3 regions of the Streptomyces sp. NPDC029152 genome follow, and region 3 is predicted to be linked to each of the others. Evidence: riboswitches for the same ligand, from Rfam matches in the RefSeq annotation. Region 3 holds a riboswitch; each other region holds the start of a gene.
What was found. Region 3 has a riboswitch for cyclic di-AMP ahead of ACZ4V6_RS09375 (M23 family metallopeptidase). Riboswitches for the same ligand answer to the same signal wherever they lie in the genome.
Positions count from the first base shown of each region.

Region 1: it holds a riboswitch for cyclic di-AMP, as region 3 does, so the genes downstream of both, ACZ4V6_RS32200 (transglycosylase SLT domain-containing protein) here and ACZ4V6_RS09375 (M23 family metallopeptidase) in region 3, are expected to answer to the same signal.
Region 2: it holds a riboswitch for cyclic di-AMP, as region 3 does, so the genes downstream of both, ACZ4V6_RS25940 (transglycosylase family protein) here and ACZ4V6_RS09375 (M23 family metallopeptidase) in region 3, are expected to answer to the same signal.

Region 1 covers NZ_JBVHWR010000024.1:10,208-12,397, forward strand. The annotation lists gene ACZ4V6_RS32195 (polyprenyl synthetase family protein) at 1-218, opposite strand, end outside; cyclic di-AMP (ydaO/yuaA leader) riboswitch at 951-1,116, shown strand; gene ACZ4V6_RS32200 (transglycosylase SLT domain-containing protein) at 1,118-1,609, shown strand; gene ACZ4V6_RS32205 (HAD family hydrolase) at 1,671-2,190, opposite strand, start outside.
Region 2 covers NZ_JBVHWR010000013.1:84,471-86,660, forward strand. The annotation lists gene eno (phosphopyruvate hydratase) at 1-278, opposite strand, end outside; gene ACZ4V6_RS25940 (transglycosylase family protein) at 544-1,299, opposite strand; cyclic di-AMP (ydaO/yuaA leader) riboswitch at 1,303-1,468, opposite strand; gene ACZ4V6_RS25945 (transglycosylase family protein) at 1,646-2,190, opposite strand, start outside.
Region 3 covers NZ_JBVHWR010000003.1:584,482-586,671, forward strand. The annotation lists gene ACZ4V6_RS09370 (PP2C family protein-serine/threonine phosphatase) at 1-880, shown strand, start outside; cyclic di-AMP (ydaO/yuaA leader) riboswitch at 1,142-1,299, shown strand; gene ACZ4V6_RS09375 (M23 family metallopeptidase) at 1,310-2,190, shown strand, end outside.

The DNA.
Region 1 (2,190 bases), on a different contig from region 3:
GCGTAGGGGTCGCCGAACCGGGAGGCGAGCATCACCAGCAGCGGACGGAACCGCTTGCCGCCGGCCCGCACCAGGTGCTGGGCGGCCTCCGTGATGAACGGCACCTCGCTTTTGGTTGCCTCAAGCAACCCTTCCTCGACGGCCGCCAATCCGGTCTGGACATCGGCTTCCAGAGCCTGGTCCCGCACGCTCAGCCCGAACGGCCCGACGACGGTCACGAGGGGTCTCCTGTCTGCTGGTGTCTACTGGCGATTACCTGGCTTGTCGATAGGTCGCTGCCACCACTCAAGTCAGCGTATCCGGTCACGTTTCGATCACCGCTAGCGCCCACCGTTACAGGCCGGTCGGTATCAGATCATGCGTGGCATGTTTTTGATCAGGCGATATGAGCAGATATCGTCCGACATCGCCAGAAAGGTGCGACACGGGACACGGAGCACGGAAGCCGCCACCGAAGATCCCACCACCCCTCCCGGCGGACCGCACCCCGAGAACATCACCCGTTCGGCATCCGCGCCCCCGTCCCGAACGGATGCCCGCCCGGCGCGAGGGGACACCGGAAGGGCCGCCGACGGCCAGGTGCGGCACGGGGTGCGCGCGTCCGGCCGGCCGCCCGGCCGGCGTCCGGTCCGCGCCCCACGCCGAAGCGACTCCGACCGGCGGCCGGTTGGCCACTAGTTGGCCCTAATGCCCGATTTGCCGCGCTTGTTGGAAGCAGTGAGTTGGCTCACGCCGCCGCGTCCGCCCGCTCCCCGCCGCGAGGACCCCCACCCCTTTGCCCCGTAGGGGAGTTGAGGCTTGGCACTCGCAAAGGATCAAGTACCTCAAATGCCCCAGAACAAGGTCAACAAGCACGTCGGGTGATTCCTGCACTTGTTTCGGACATGTGCTCTCGCATACGTTCCCGGCCTGTCAGGCGGACGCCGAATCCTGCCACCGCCCGACACACAGTCATCCACTCGACACACTCGCAGGCAGGAGCGGGGGACCCAGGTAAGCCGCCGTGCCGGACACCACCGGCGCGGCTCGGGGTGAAGCCGTACCCGTCAGGGCACGGCCGGGCACCTCCCCGCCCGAACCCGACAGCTCACCTCGCAGGCGTAGGAGAGGGACACACATGCCTGCCAACGGTCAGAACCGTCACGCCCGAACCGGCCGCCTCGCCCGCACGCTCGCCGTCGCCGGCACCGGCGTCGCCGTGCTCGCCCTGCCGCTCGTCGGTGCCGCCACCGCGTCCGCCGCCACCCCGGCCGCCACGACCACCGCCGTCACCGCGACGACGGCGTACCCGGACAACCTCGACGGCTGGATCCGCGAGTCGCTGGACATCATGGCCCGGCACGGGATCCCCGGGACGTACGACGGCATCCACCGCAACGTCATGCGGGAGTCGTCCGGCAACCCGCTCGCCATCAACAACTGGGACGTCAACGCCGTCAACGGCACCCCGTCCAAGGGCCTGCTCCAGGTGATCGACCCGACCTTCCGGGCGTACCACGTCCCCGGCACCTCCTGGGACTCGTACGACCCGGTCGCCAACATCACCGCCGCCTGCAACTACGCGGCCGCCCGGTACGGCTCCATCGACAACGTCTTCGGCGCGTACTGAGCCACCCCGCGCTCCATGACATGACCGGATGAACCGGTCCACACCGACACGCGGCGGCGTGTCAGGAGGTTCCGAAGATCCGCTCGAGGACGACGGCCACGCCGTCGTCCTCGTTCGTCGTGGTGACCTCGTCGGCGACCGCCTTGAGTTCGGGGTGGGCGCCCGCCATGGCGACCCCGCGGGCCGCCCAGTGGAACATGGGGATGTCGTTGGGCATGTCGCCGAAGGCGATCGTCCGCCGCCGGCTCAGCCCGAGGCGTTCGGCGGCGAGCGCGAGACCGGTCGCCTTGGTGACCCCGCACGGCTGGAGCTCCACCGTCCCCGGCCCCGACATCGTGACCGTGGCGAGGGAACCGACCACCGCGCGCGCCGTGGCGGCCAGCTCGTCGTCGGACAGGTCGGGGTGGCGCAGCAGCACCTTGCTGATCGGCTCGCTCCACAGCTCGTCGCGCCGCTCCACCCGCACCGCGGGCAGGGTCGGGTGGGGCATCAGGTAGCCCGGCTCGATGAGCGTCAGCCCGTCGACGCCGTCCTGGTCGACCGCGGCGTACACCTCGCCGACCTCCGCCTCGATCTTGCCG
Region 2 (2,190 bases), on a different contig from region 3:
GCCTGGTCGATCAGGCGCTGCTCGGTGGCGTCGTAGCCGACCAGCTCCGGGCCGATCTGCTCGATGACGGCGAGGACGGCCTTCTCGACGCCCTTGCCCTGGTAGCGGTTGGGGTCGCCGTCACGGAGCTCGATGGCCTCGAAGGCACCGGTGGAGGCACCGGACGGAACGGCGGCACGCCCCGTGCTGCCGTCGTCGAGGCCGACCTCGACCTCGACCGTGGGGTTGCCTCGGGAGTCCAGGATTTCCCGGGCTACGACGACGTCGATGGACGGCACGAGCATCTCCTTCTTCGATGTGACGCTTCGGTGTGACGCGGGTCCGCAGGACCGCAGCGGCTCTGCGGGACGAGCCTAACCGGCTCCGGGCGATCGGCCAGCCGGTCGCCCACCCGATGGACAGAACCGAGCGTAAATTGTTTCCGAACGGAACAAAGACCGTTCGCGGAAACCCGGGGAACCTTCCGGCCCCGGGACGCGAAAAACCCGCCCCGGTGCGTACGGGGGAACACGCACCGGGGCGGGAGCAGGGGCGGGCCGCCGCCTACTTGAGGTGCAGCTGCTGGCCCGGGTAGATCAGGTCGGCGTCGGCGACGATGTCGTCGTTCAGCTCGAACAGCTTCGCCCAGCCGCCCTCGACGTGCTGCTCCGTGGCGATCGAGCTGAGCGTGTCGCCCGTGACGACCTTGTACTCGCCGTCGCCCTTCTCGACCTTCTTGCCGGTCGGGGTGGTGACGGTCTTCTCCGTGGAGGCGGTCTTCTCCTCGGCCTGCTTCTCGGCGGCCGGACGCTCGGAGGAGCGGGAGGCCTTCTGCCCGGTGGAGCGCTCGGCCGTGGCACCGCCGCTCCGGCTCTGCGAGCTCTCGGAGCCGCCGGAGGACTGCGAGGAGCCGCCGTCCTGGCTCTCGCCGGAACCGCCGGTGTACGCGGCGCCCGACAGGCCGGTGCCGCAGACCGGCCAGGCACCCTTGCCCTGGCTCGCGAGCACCTTCTCGGCGACCGCGATCTGCTGCGACTTGCCGGCCTGGTCGGCGGTCGCGGCGTACTGCGTACCGCCGTAGGCGGCCCAGGTGGAGGCCGAGAACTGCAGGCCGCCGTAGTAGCCGTTGCCGGTGTTGATGGACCAGTTGCCGCCGGACTCGCACTGGGCGACGGCGTCCCACTCGGACGCGGTGGCGGCGGAGGCGTTGCCGGCCGCCATCAGCGGGGCGGCGACGGCGGCACCGGTGACGCCGGCGACGGCGATGACACGGGTGGCCTTGGACGGACGACGGTGCTTGCCCTTGCCGGAAAACAGCATGGTTGATCCCCTCACCGACGCCTGCGAGGTGAGCTGTCGGGTTCGGGCCGGTTGAGTTGCCCGGCCGGGTCCCTCACGGAACTCGGCTTCACCCCTAGCCGCTCCGGACCGACTGTCCGGTGCGGCACCTACCTGGGTCCCCCGCTCCTGCCTGCGGCGCTCGACGCGACGACTGTTCCCGTACCTCCGCTGGCAGGATTCGGCGTTGCGGCGGTCGGGGCCCGCGGTGGCGAGCGATCACGACCGTAGGCACGCGCTCCGCGGATTTTCAAAGACGATCACGGCTTCTGAGACCTATCTCTCACGTGATCCAAAACGGACATAAAGCCTCTAACCGTGACGCGAACTAGCCCTGGTTCTGGCCCGGTTCGTCCGTGACGGTGAGCGTCTGACCGGGCAGGATGTGGTCCGGGTCGGCACCGACGACGTCCTTGTTGTCGGTGTAGAGGGAGTGCCATCCGCCGTCGAGCTCAAGGGAGTCGGCGATGCCCCAGAGGCTGTCGCCCGAACGGACGGTGTACGAGCCGTCCGTGAGGCCGCGGGCGCCGCTCCCGTCGCGCGAGGCGTGCCGCCCCGACGACTCCGCCGCACGGCCGTCCGGCGCGCCCTCTTCGGCACTGCCCCCGCGGTGCCGGCCGGTCGCGGGGTCCTCGGTGCCGACGAGCCCCGAAACGGCGTCGTTCCGCCCCGACTTGTCCGGCTCGTCGCCTTCCGGAGCGGAGACTTCCCCCCTGCCGGACACCTGGGCGTCACCATCGGCCGGGACGCCGGACGGGGATGAAGTGTCGGACTTGGCCGTTTTCTCCCCAGGGTCCGACGCGGCATCGGTCGTGGCCGAGGCGGACGGCGAAGGGGACTGGGACCGGGACGGGGAGGGGGTCGCCGAAGGGG
Region 3 (2,190 bases):
CGTCATCGGACTCCAGCTGAGCAAGGGCGTCATCCACTACGTGGACTCGCTCACCGAGCTGATCACCATCGCGACGGTCGCCGCCCTCGCCGTCCTCGTGAACGCCTTCGTCCGCCGCACCGACGCGCGCCTCGCCTCCGCCCGCGAGATCGCCGAGGCCGCCCAGCGCGCCGTCCTGCCCGAGCCCGCCGGGCGGATCGGCGGCTTCGAGATCGCCGCCCGCTACGAGGCGGCGCAGGCCGACGCCTTCATCGGCGGCGACCTCTACGCGGTGCAGGACAGTGCCCGCGGCGTGCGGCTGATCGTCGGTGACGTGCGCGGCAAGGGCATGGGGGCGGTGGCCGCCGTCGCCGTGGTGATCGGCGCCTTCCGCGAGGCCGCCGAGCAGGAGGCGACGCTGGAGGCGGTCGCGCAGCGGCTGGAGCGGGCGCTGGCGCGCGAGGGCACCCGGCGCGACGGGCTGGACGCCTTCGAGGGGTTCACCACCGCCGTCCTCGCCGAACTCCCGCACGGCGAGGGGACCGTGCGCATCGTCAACCGCGGCCACCCGCCGCCCCTGCTGCTGCACGCCGACGGCACCGTGCAGCCGGTGCAGGCCGGGGAGTTCGCGCTGCCGCTCGGGATGGGCGAGCTGGGGGTGTGGCCCGACCGTGCGGAGGTGACCGGCTTCCCCGGCGGTGCCACGCTGCTGCTGTACACCGACGGACTGTCCGAGGCCCGCGACGCCCACGGCCGGTTCTACGATCCCCCGGCGCGGCTGGCCGGCCGCGTCTTCCGGCATCCGGCCGAACTGCTCGACACCCTCGCCGACGAGGTGCGCCGGCACTCCGGGGGCGGCATGGCGGACGACATGGCGCTGCTCGCCGTGCGCCGGCACTGAGCGGCGCGGCGGTCCCGGCCGGCGTCACGGGTGGTGACGACGCGACCGCCCTCCGCATAACAACTGACACAACGTCAGAAACATGTGATGTGAAGTTGTTATCTGAAGGCTGTTCAAATCGCCCCGTTTCAGCACCTCGTGGGGGATAAGTCCGGGCCGGAATCCTTAATGATCAATCGGAACGGCTTGGAATCAACGCCCCCCGTCTATTAACGTTCGATAACGCAGCGCGGTCGTCCCAGCCGTCACAGAAGGCGGCTCCGTGCGCACGCGCCGAATCCCGCGAGGGAACCGGGGAACCACCACTCTGGGGTGAATCGGGCGTATGACGCCGTGGAGACACGGCGGGTATACGCGCGTAGGAGACCTTCCTGCTCCGAACCCGTCAGCTAACCCGGTAGGCGGAAGGAAGGAAAGGAGTACGCCCACGTGGCGTCCAACCGGCCTGCCCCCGAGGCCCCGTTCGTGCCGAGCCGGCGCGACACCGAACCCTTCGGCCACGACGTCCGCCGCGCCGAAGAGGGCCCCTGGGAGGAGTGGAACCCCACCGCGGAGTCCATCCGGCCCGTACGCGGCCGGCACCGCGTCGCCAAGCAGCGCGGCGGACTCGCCCGCAGCTCCACCGTCCTCGGCGTCGGCGTCATCGCGGCCGTCGGAGCGGGCGGCATGGCCAGCGCACAGACCGGCAAGCCGCCGATGCCGATCTCGATGCCCGATCTGCCGAACGTCGGCTCGCTGATCCCCGACATCTCCGCCGACGAGCCGGAGCCCCAGGGCTCCGCCACCCCGCTCAGCGGCATCGGCGTGACCACCACCGACGCCGCCGAGGGCTCCACCGACGCCGGTGAGGCCCTGCGGGCGCGCATCATGCAGCAGGCCGAGCAGCAGCAGATCCAGGTCGAGACCAAGGCCGCCGCCGAGGCCGCCGCCAAGGCCGAGAAGGAGGCCGCCGAGGCCGCCGCGAAGGCGGAGAAGGAGGCCGAGGCCAAGGCCGCCGCCGCCAGGAAGAAGGCGGAGGAGGAGGCCGCGAAGAAGGCCGAGGCCGAGCGGCTCGCCGAGCTGGCCAAGCAGTTCACGCTGCCGACCTCCTCGTACACGATCACCTCCACCTTCGGCCAGGCCGGTTCCATGTGGTCCTCCGGCCACCACACCGGCCTCGACTTCGCCGCGCCCACGGGTACCCTCATCAAGGCCGTCCACACCGGCACGATCACCGAGGCGGGCTGGGCCGGCTCCTACGGCTACCGCACGATCCTGACCCTGGACGACGGCACCGAGCTGTGGTTCTGCCACCAGTCGTCGATCAACGT